2 regions of the Pseudarthrobacter sp. LMD1-1-1.1 genome follow, and region 2 is predicted to be linked to the other one. Evidence: predicted binding sites of a transcription regulator. Region 2 holds the regulator's gene; the other holds the start of a gene.
The links. Region 2 encodes Rex, which represses fermentation and respiration genes when NADH is low (regulators of the CRP and FNR family bind a similar motif). Its sites were predicted from a motif close to CTTGTGAANNNNTTCACAAG; they were not measured.
Positions count from the first base shown of each region.

Region 1: the regulator Rex is predicted to act here: its motif matches at 2,081-2,100, upstream of araB (ribulokinase).

Region 1 covers NZ_JBEGHP010000027.1:18,591-21,998, reverse strand. The annotation lists gene MRBLMD1_RS21150 (L-ribulose-5-phosphate 4-epimerase) at 1-182, opposite strand, end outside; gene araB (ribulokinase) at 179-1,939, opposite strand; gene chvE (multiple monosaccharide ABC transporter substrate-binding protein) at 2,207-3,334, shown strand.
Region 2 covers NZ_JBEGHP010000001.1:129,848-133,255, forward strand. The annotation lists gene MRBLMD1_RS00610 (helix-turn-helix domain-containing protein) at 1-142, shown strand, start outside; gene MRBLMD1_RS00615 (30S ribosomal protein bS22) at 294-392, shown strand; gene MRBLMD1_RS00620 (HAD family hydrolase) at 497-1,315, opposite strand; gene MRBLMD1_RS00625 (glutaredoxin family protein) at 1,394-1,648, shown strand; gene MRBLMD1_RS00630 (redox-sensing transcriptional repressor Rex) at 1,659-2,363, shown strand; gene MRBLMD1_RS00635 (hypothetical protein) at 2,435-3,262, opposite strand.

The DNA.
Region 1 (3,408 bases), on a different contig from region 2:
TACGAGACACCGGAGGGCTTGATGACCATGAGGTCGGTGCCGGGCACGCGGGCGGAGACGTTGCCCGCGGTCCACACCACCAGGCCATACCGGGTCAGCTCGGCGTGCAGGGCGCACACCTCCGCCCGGACACGGGCGATGGTTTCCAGGAGGCCGGTTCCGGCGCCTGCTGCGGCGCTCATGCGGACACCTCCACGGGTGATTCGGAAACGGAGCCTGCGCCGGAGAGGCCGGTGCGCGCGGCTTTGCGCTGGATGGCCTTGAGCCGGTGCATGACGTCGTTGCCGCCCCTGCCGAAGTAGTCGTGGAGGGCCTTGTATTCCTGGAACAGTTCTTCGTAAGCGGCCGCGTTTTCGGGAATTGGGGTGTAGACCTCCCCGGGCTCGGCGCCCATGGCCGCGGCGGCCGCACGGATGTCCGCGTATTCGCCCGCTGCGACAGCAGCGTGGATGGCCGATCCCAGGGCCGGACCCTGATCCGAGCCGATGGTGGACAGCTGCAGGCCGGTGGCGTCTGCGTAGATCTGCATCAGGAGTTTGTTCTTGAGCAGGCCGCCGGCCACGATGAATTCCTTGACCGGAACCCCGGCGTCGCGGAAGGCGTCCACGATGGTGCGGGTTCCAAAGGCGGTGGCTTCCAGCAGCGCGCGGTAGGTGTCCTCGGGCCTTGTGGCCAGGGTCTGGCCCACCACAATGCCCGAAAGCTCGTGGTCCACCAGGACCGAACGGTTGCCGGAATGCCAGTCGAGCGCGATCAGGCCGTGCTCTCCGATGGCCTGCCGGGATGCCAGTTCGGTGAGGTACTCGTGGATCCCCAGTCCGGCGCCCTCGGCAGCCTGGTGGTATTCGGGCGGGACGCCGTACTTGGTGAACCAGCCGAAGATGTCTCCCACGCCTGACTGTCCGGCCTCGTAGCCCCACAGGCCCGGCACGATGCCACCATCCACGGCACCGCACATTCCCGGTACCTCGCGCAGCTCGCTGCCGTTCATGACGTGGCAGGTGGAGGTGCCCATGATCGCCACCAGCTGGCCGGAGTCCACCGCCTTCGCGGCCGGGGCCGTGACATGGGCGTCAACGTTTCCCACGGCCACCGCGATGCCCTCCGGCAGCCCGGTCCAGGCGGCTGCCTCCGCCGTCAGGGTGCCGGCGGCGTCCCCCAGCTGGCCGATGGTGTGCTCCAGCTTGGAGCTGACAAAGTCCTTGAAGTCCGGGTTCAGGGCGGCCAGGAAATCCTCCGACGGATACCGGCCATCCTGGTAGATGCCCTTGTAGCCGGCAGTGCAGGCGTTGCGGACATACCGGCCGCAGAGCTGCCAGACGATCCAGTCCGCAGCCTCCACCCAGTGGTCCATCGCGGCGTAGGCCTCCGGGTCCTCCTCCAGCAGCTGCAGCCCCTTGGCGAATTCCCATTCGGAGGAGATCAGGCCCCCGTAACGGGGAAGCCAGTCCTCCCCCCGTTCAGCGGCAAGCCGGTTGATCCGGTCGGCCTGGCCCTGCGCAGCATGGTGGCGCCAGAGCTTTACATAGGCGTGCGGGCGGTTGGCGAAGCCGGGCAGTTCGTTGAGGGGCGTGCCGTCCGACTTAACCGGAACCATGGTGCAGGCAGTGAAATCCGTGGCAATGCCGACGACGGCGGCGGGGTCGATCCCGGCGTCCGCCACCGCGGCGGGGACGGCGGTCCGCAGGACGTCCCGGTAGTCGTTGGGCACCTGAAGTGCCCATTCCCCGGGAAGGCGGGCGCCGGCGTCGCCCGCGGTGTCCCGGGGCAGGACGTCGGTAACCACGGCGTGGGGGTACTCATGGACGGCGCTGCCCAGTTCCTTGCCGTCGCGGACACGCACCACCACGGCACGGCCTGAAAGGGTTCCGTAATCCACCCCGATGACGCAATGGTCATGGCGGGACTCGGAGCCGGGAGTGAACAGCGCATCTGGCATGGGGTTGCCTCCGTCCGGGAGGCTTAGGCCTCATTACCGGGTTTGTAGGGGTCAGGGTGTAGCTATGTGCTGCAGCAAGTGTGAACGCTAACAAAGAAGAAGTCAATGAAGCCGAAAAGTTTCCGAAATTCCTGCCGGGCACTCTTGTTAGCGTTCACAAACCGGTCTATATTGAACCGACACATCAACAATGTGGCCAGGACCAGGGAGCACTGGTGCTGCCTGGTCCACCAACACTTCGCGGCAGTGCTGCCGCGGAAGGAGAAAATGGTGAGAATCAAAAAACTGATGGGCGCGGTGGCCCTTGTCCTCGCCCTGACGGTGGGCGCCACAGGTTGCGGCTCCCGCGGCGGGGCCAGCGAATCCAGCGGTGCCGCCAAGCCCAGTGATTCACTGGTAGGCATTTCAATGCCCACGCAGACATCCGAACGGTGGATCGCTGACGGCGCCAACGTGGAGAAGTCCCTGAAGGACCTCGGCTACAAGACGGACCTGCAGTTCGCCAATGACGATATCCCCACGCAGGTGTCGCAGATCGAGAACATGCTGACCAAGGGCGCCAAGGCCCTGATCATCGCCGCCATTGACGGCACCACCCTGACTGACGTCCTGGCCAAGGCCAAGGAGCAGAACGTCAAGGTCATCGCGTACGACCGCCTCATCAACGGCACGCCCAACGTCGACTACTACACCACGTTCGACAACTACACGGTTGGTGTCCAGCAGGCCACCTCGTTGCTGACCGGGCTGGGCCTGGTCGATGCCAGCGGCAAGAAGGTGGACGGCAAGGGCCCCTTCAACATCGAGCTTTTCGCGGGCAGCCCCGACGACAACAACGCCAACTTCTTCTGGACCGGCGCCATGGACACCCTCAAGCCGTACATGGATGCCGGCACCCTGAAGGTCCCCAGCGGACAGACCAAGTTTGAGCAGGCAGCGATCCTCCGCTGGCAGGCACCCGTGGCCCAGAAGCGCATGGAGGACATCATCACCTCCGCGTACAGCTCCGGCACCAAGCTGAACGGCGTCCTGTCCCCGTATGACGGCCTGTCCATCGGCATCATCTCGGCCCTCACCAGCACCGGCGGCTACGCCAAGGGAAGCCTGCCCGTGGTAACCGGCCAGGACGCCGAAAAGGGTTCCGTGAAGTCCATCGTCGCCGGCGAGCAGTACTCCACCATCTTCAAGGACACCCGCCAGCTCGGCGCGCAGGCCGTCAAGATGGTTGATGCTGTCCTCAAGGGCCAGGAACCGGAAACCAACGACACCAAGACCTACAACAACAAGGTCAAGGTTGTCCCGGCCTTCCTGCTGAAGTCCGTGATCATCACCAAGGACAACTACAAGAAGGAACTGATCGACTCGGGTTACTACAAGGACTCCGACGTCAAGTAGTCAGCACCCGGGGGCTGTGGCCGGACCTCCATCCGGCCACAGCCCCGCCCGCAGCCTCCTGCAGCAGCAGGAAG
Region 2 (3,408 bases):
CTCCAAAATGACTGTTTACCGCCTGGTTCACTCAGGCGAAATGCCCGCGGTGCGCTTCGGCCGCTCCTACCGTGTCCCCGAAAACGCCGTCGAACAGTACCTCAAAGGTGCTGTTGTGGACGGCCACACCGAGACCGCCTGAGGCGGCCTGTCCCGAGCCGCCCCCGATAAGCGGTACCCTGTTAAGGAACGTTTTACGTCATTGTAAGAATCTGTCAGTTGTTCAGTTCGTAGCTTTGTCCGCGGACATTCCCCATCAGGCAGGTACTGCATCTAGTTTGTAAGGAACTTTCGTGGGTTCAGTTATCAAGAAGCGTCGCAAGCGTATGGCCAAGAAGAAGCACCGCAAGTTGCTTCGCAAGACCCGTCACCAGCGCCGCAACAAGAAGTAGAGATACTTCGAACAGCGTGGAAATGCCCGTCGCCTTCCAAAGGCGGCGGGCATTTTTTTGTCTTCAGGGTTTAGACTGCAGGCTTTTGGCTGCGGCAGGGTGGTTTATGCCCGGGGACCGCGGATGCGGGCGAAGCCCTTCCAGAGGCCGTAGACAGCGCCGCCGAAGGTTGCTGCCTTGAGGCCCAGCGTGGCAGCGCGGCGGCCCGCGCGGAAGTCATAAACGGGCCAGTTCCGGTCCCGGGCGTGCCGGCGAAGCTTGGCGTCCGGGTTGATGGCCACGGGGTGTCCCACCAGTGACAGCAGCGGCACGTCGTTGTAGGAATCGCTGTACGCCCAGCAGCGTTTGAGGTCCAGGCCCTCCTGGTCCGCAATTCCCTGGACCGCTACGGCTTTGGCCGAGCCGTGCAGGATGTCCCCCACCAGGCGCCCGGTGTACATGCCGTCCGACACCTCACCTACTGTCCCGAGCGCTCCGGTCAGCCCCAGCCGGGTGGAGATGACTGTTGCCACTTCGATGGGGGTGGCCGTCACCAGCCAGACGCGGCGGCCCACCCGCAGGTGCTGTTCCGCCAACGCCTTGGCGCCGGGCCAGATCCGCGATGCGATCATCTCGTCGTAGACTTCTTCGCCGAGGGCCTTGATGTCGTCAACGGTGATGCCGGCGGCCAGCGTCAGGGCCGAATCACGGACCGCATGGACGTCGTCGATATTCTCACCGCGCGCCACGAACTTGAACTGCTTCCACGCGAATCCGGCCGCCTGGGCCAGGGTGAACGCGCCGCGCTGGTGCATCTTCCGCGCCACGTGGAAGAGGCTGGCGCCGCGCATCAAAGTATTGTCCACATCGAAAAACGCCGCTTCACCGGGCTGCGGCGCAGCAACCGGCCGCGTGACGACGGCGACGTATTTCTCCTCGGGCATGGACTTGAGTCTAGTCAATCCACCCGCTGGCCGCCGTCGGCGTCACCCGCACGGCGCGAACGGCGATACCGTTAAGCCATGGCTACCCCCCGCGTCGTCCTGGTCACCAAAGCTGACTGCCACCTTTGCGAGGAGGCGCGCGACGCCGTCGGCCGGGTCACTGCCTCGTTGGGCCTTACCTGGAGCGAAGAGCTGGTGGACAACCAGCCCGAACTGCGGGAGCGTTACGCCGAAGAGATCCCCGTGGTCCTGGTTGACGGGGTGCAGCGCGACTTCTGGAAGATCGACGAAGCCCGGCTGGAACGCGTCCTGCAGCGCGCCATGGCCAATTAGGGGGATGCGAGTGACGTCCTTGGATTCAACGTCCCAGCCTGTCCCGGGCGTCCCGGATGCCGCGGGTGCACCGGCAAAGCAAATTCCCCCTGCTGCCGTGGCCCGGTTGACCCTGTACCTCCGGGCCCTGAACACGCTGCTGGCCGAGGGTGTTGAGCGCGTCTCCTCTGACTCTTTGGCGGAAGCCTCCGGCGTCAGTTCCTCAACGCTGCGCAAGGACCTGTCCCACGTGGGGTCCTACGGCACCAGGGGAGTGGGGTACGAGGTCCAGTACCTCAGCCGCCACATTGCCGCGGCCCTGGGGCTCACGCATGACTGGAAAGTGGCCATCGTCGGAGCCGGAAACCTGGGCAAGGCGCTGGCACGCTACGGCGGCTTTGAATCGCGTGGCTTCGATGTGGTGGCCATCTTCGACGCGGACCAGATGGTGGTGGGCAACGAGGTGGGATGGCTGCGGGTCAGCGACGTCGCGGACCTTGAGACCGTCCTCCACCGCACCGGGGCCAACATGGTGGTGCTGGCGCTTCCTGCGGCGGTGGCGCAGGGCATCTGCGACCGGGTGGTGGCGGCGGGCGTGCACAGCGTGCTCAGCTTCGCACCGGTAATGCTCCAGGTTCCGGAAGGGGTCAACCTCCGCAAGGTGGACATGGCCACGGAGCTGCAGATCCTGGCCTACCACGCCCAGCGGGCGCAGGCGCCGGGGCAGACAGCCTAGGGGCACGGTTTAAAGGCGGCGGCCCGGGATGCTGGACATCCCGGGCCGCCGCTGCGTTCTGTGGTTGGTGGTCAGCGCCCGTAAGGGTTGCCGAAGCCACCGGAATACGGGTTGGCGAAGGGCTGCTGCTTCCGGAAGTAGGGGGCAGCGGCAGGGAGGTAGAGCAGGACGATGGCGGCGATCCCCAGGACGGTCCCGATCGTTGCAAAGGAGGGGATTCCGAACAGGCCGAAGACCGACAGTGCAGCAAAGACGGTTCCCAGGATGCGGGCCCAGTTCTTGCCCTTGCGGATGAAGAAGGCCACCAGCAGGTAGAGGGCGGCGCCGATGATGCCAAAGACCACCAGGGAGCCGGCGATGAAGGGCTTGATGTCGTCGTAGGTGATGTCCGCCCCGCTGGCCCGGACCTGCTGTTCAAATTCCTGCCGGAACTGCGGGGCATCCAGCTGGGTGAGGTTGACGAGGATGGAGATGACATAGATCGCGGTGGCCGCGATCAGCAGCCAGAACGCGATGTTCACCAGCTGGGGGACGCCGTTGCTGCCGGCCGGCTGCGGCTGCTCCGAGGGGTACTGGCCGTAAGGGGACTGGCCATACGGCGACTGCCCGTACTGGGGTGCATTCTGGCCGTAGCCCGGGGCCTGCGGAGCGTTCTGCCCGTACGGGGAACCGTACTGCGGCGCGTTTTGCCCGTACTGCGGCGCTGCGGGCGGTTGGGAACCGTACTGGGGCTGGTTCTGCCCGTACTGGGGAGCGTTCTGGCCATACTGCGGCGCGTTCTGGCCGTAGCGGGGCTGCTGTGGTCCGGGCTGCTGGCTACCGGACTGGCCGTTCCCTGGCTGGCCATTGCCGGAGTGGGGGTCTTGGGGCGCGGGAGGCGGGACGGGAGGAGTACTCATGGCGTTCCTTCTGCAGGTCGGGATCCAGGTAGGCTGCCGGGAATCGGTCCTCAGCCTTCCCCCCAGCGTGGCTTAAGTCCACCGTACCCCCGGCGGGTGGCGTTGTGGGTGATTCAGGCGGGATCCACGCCCGCGGCCGGCAGGTG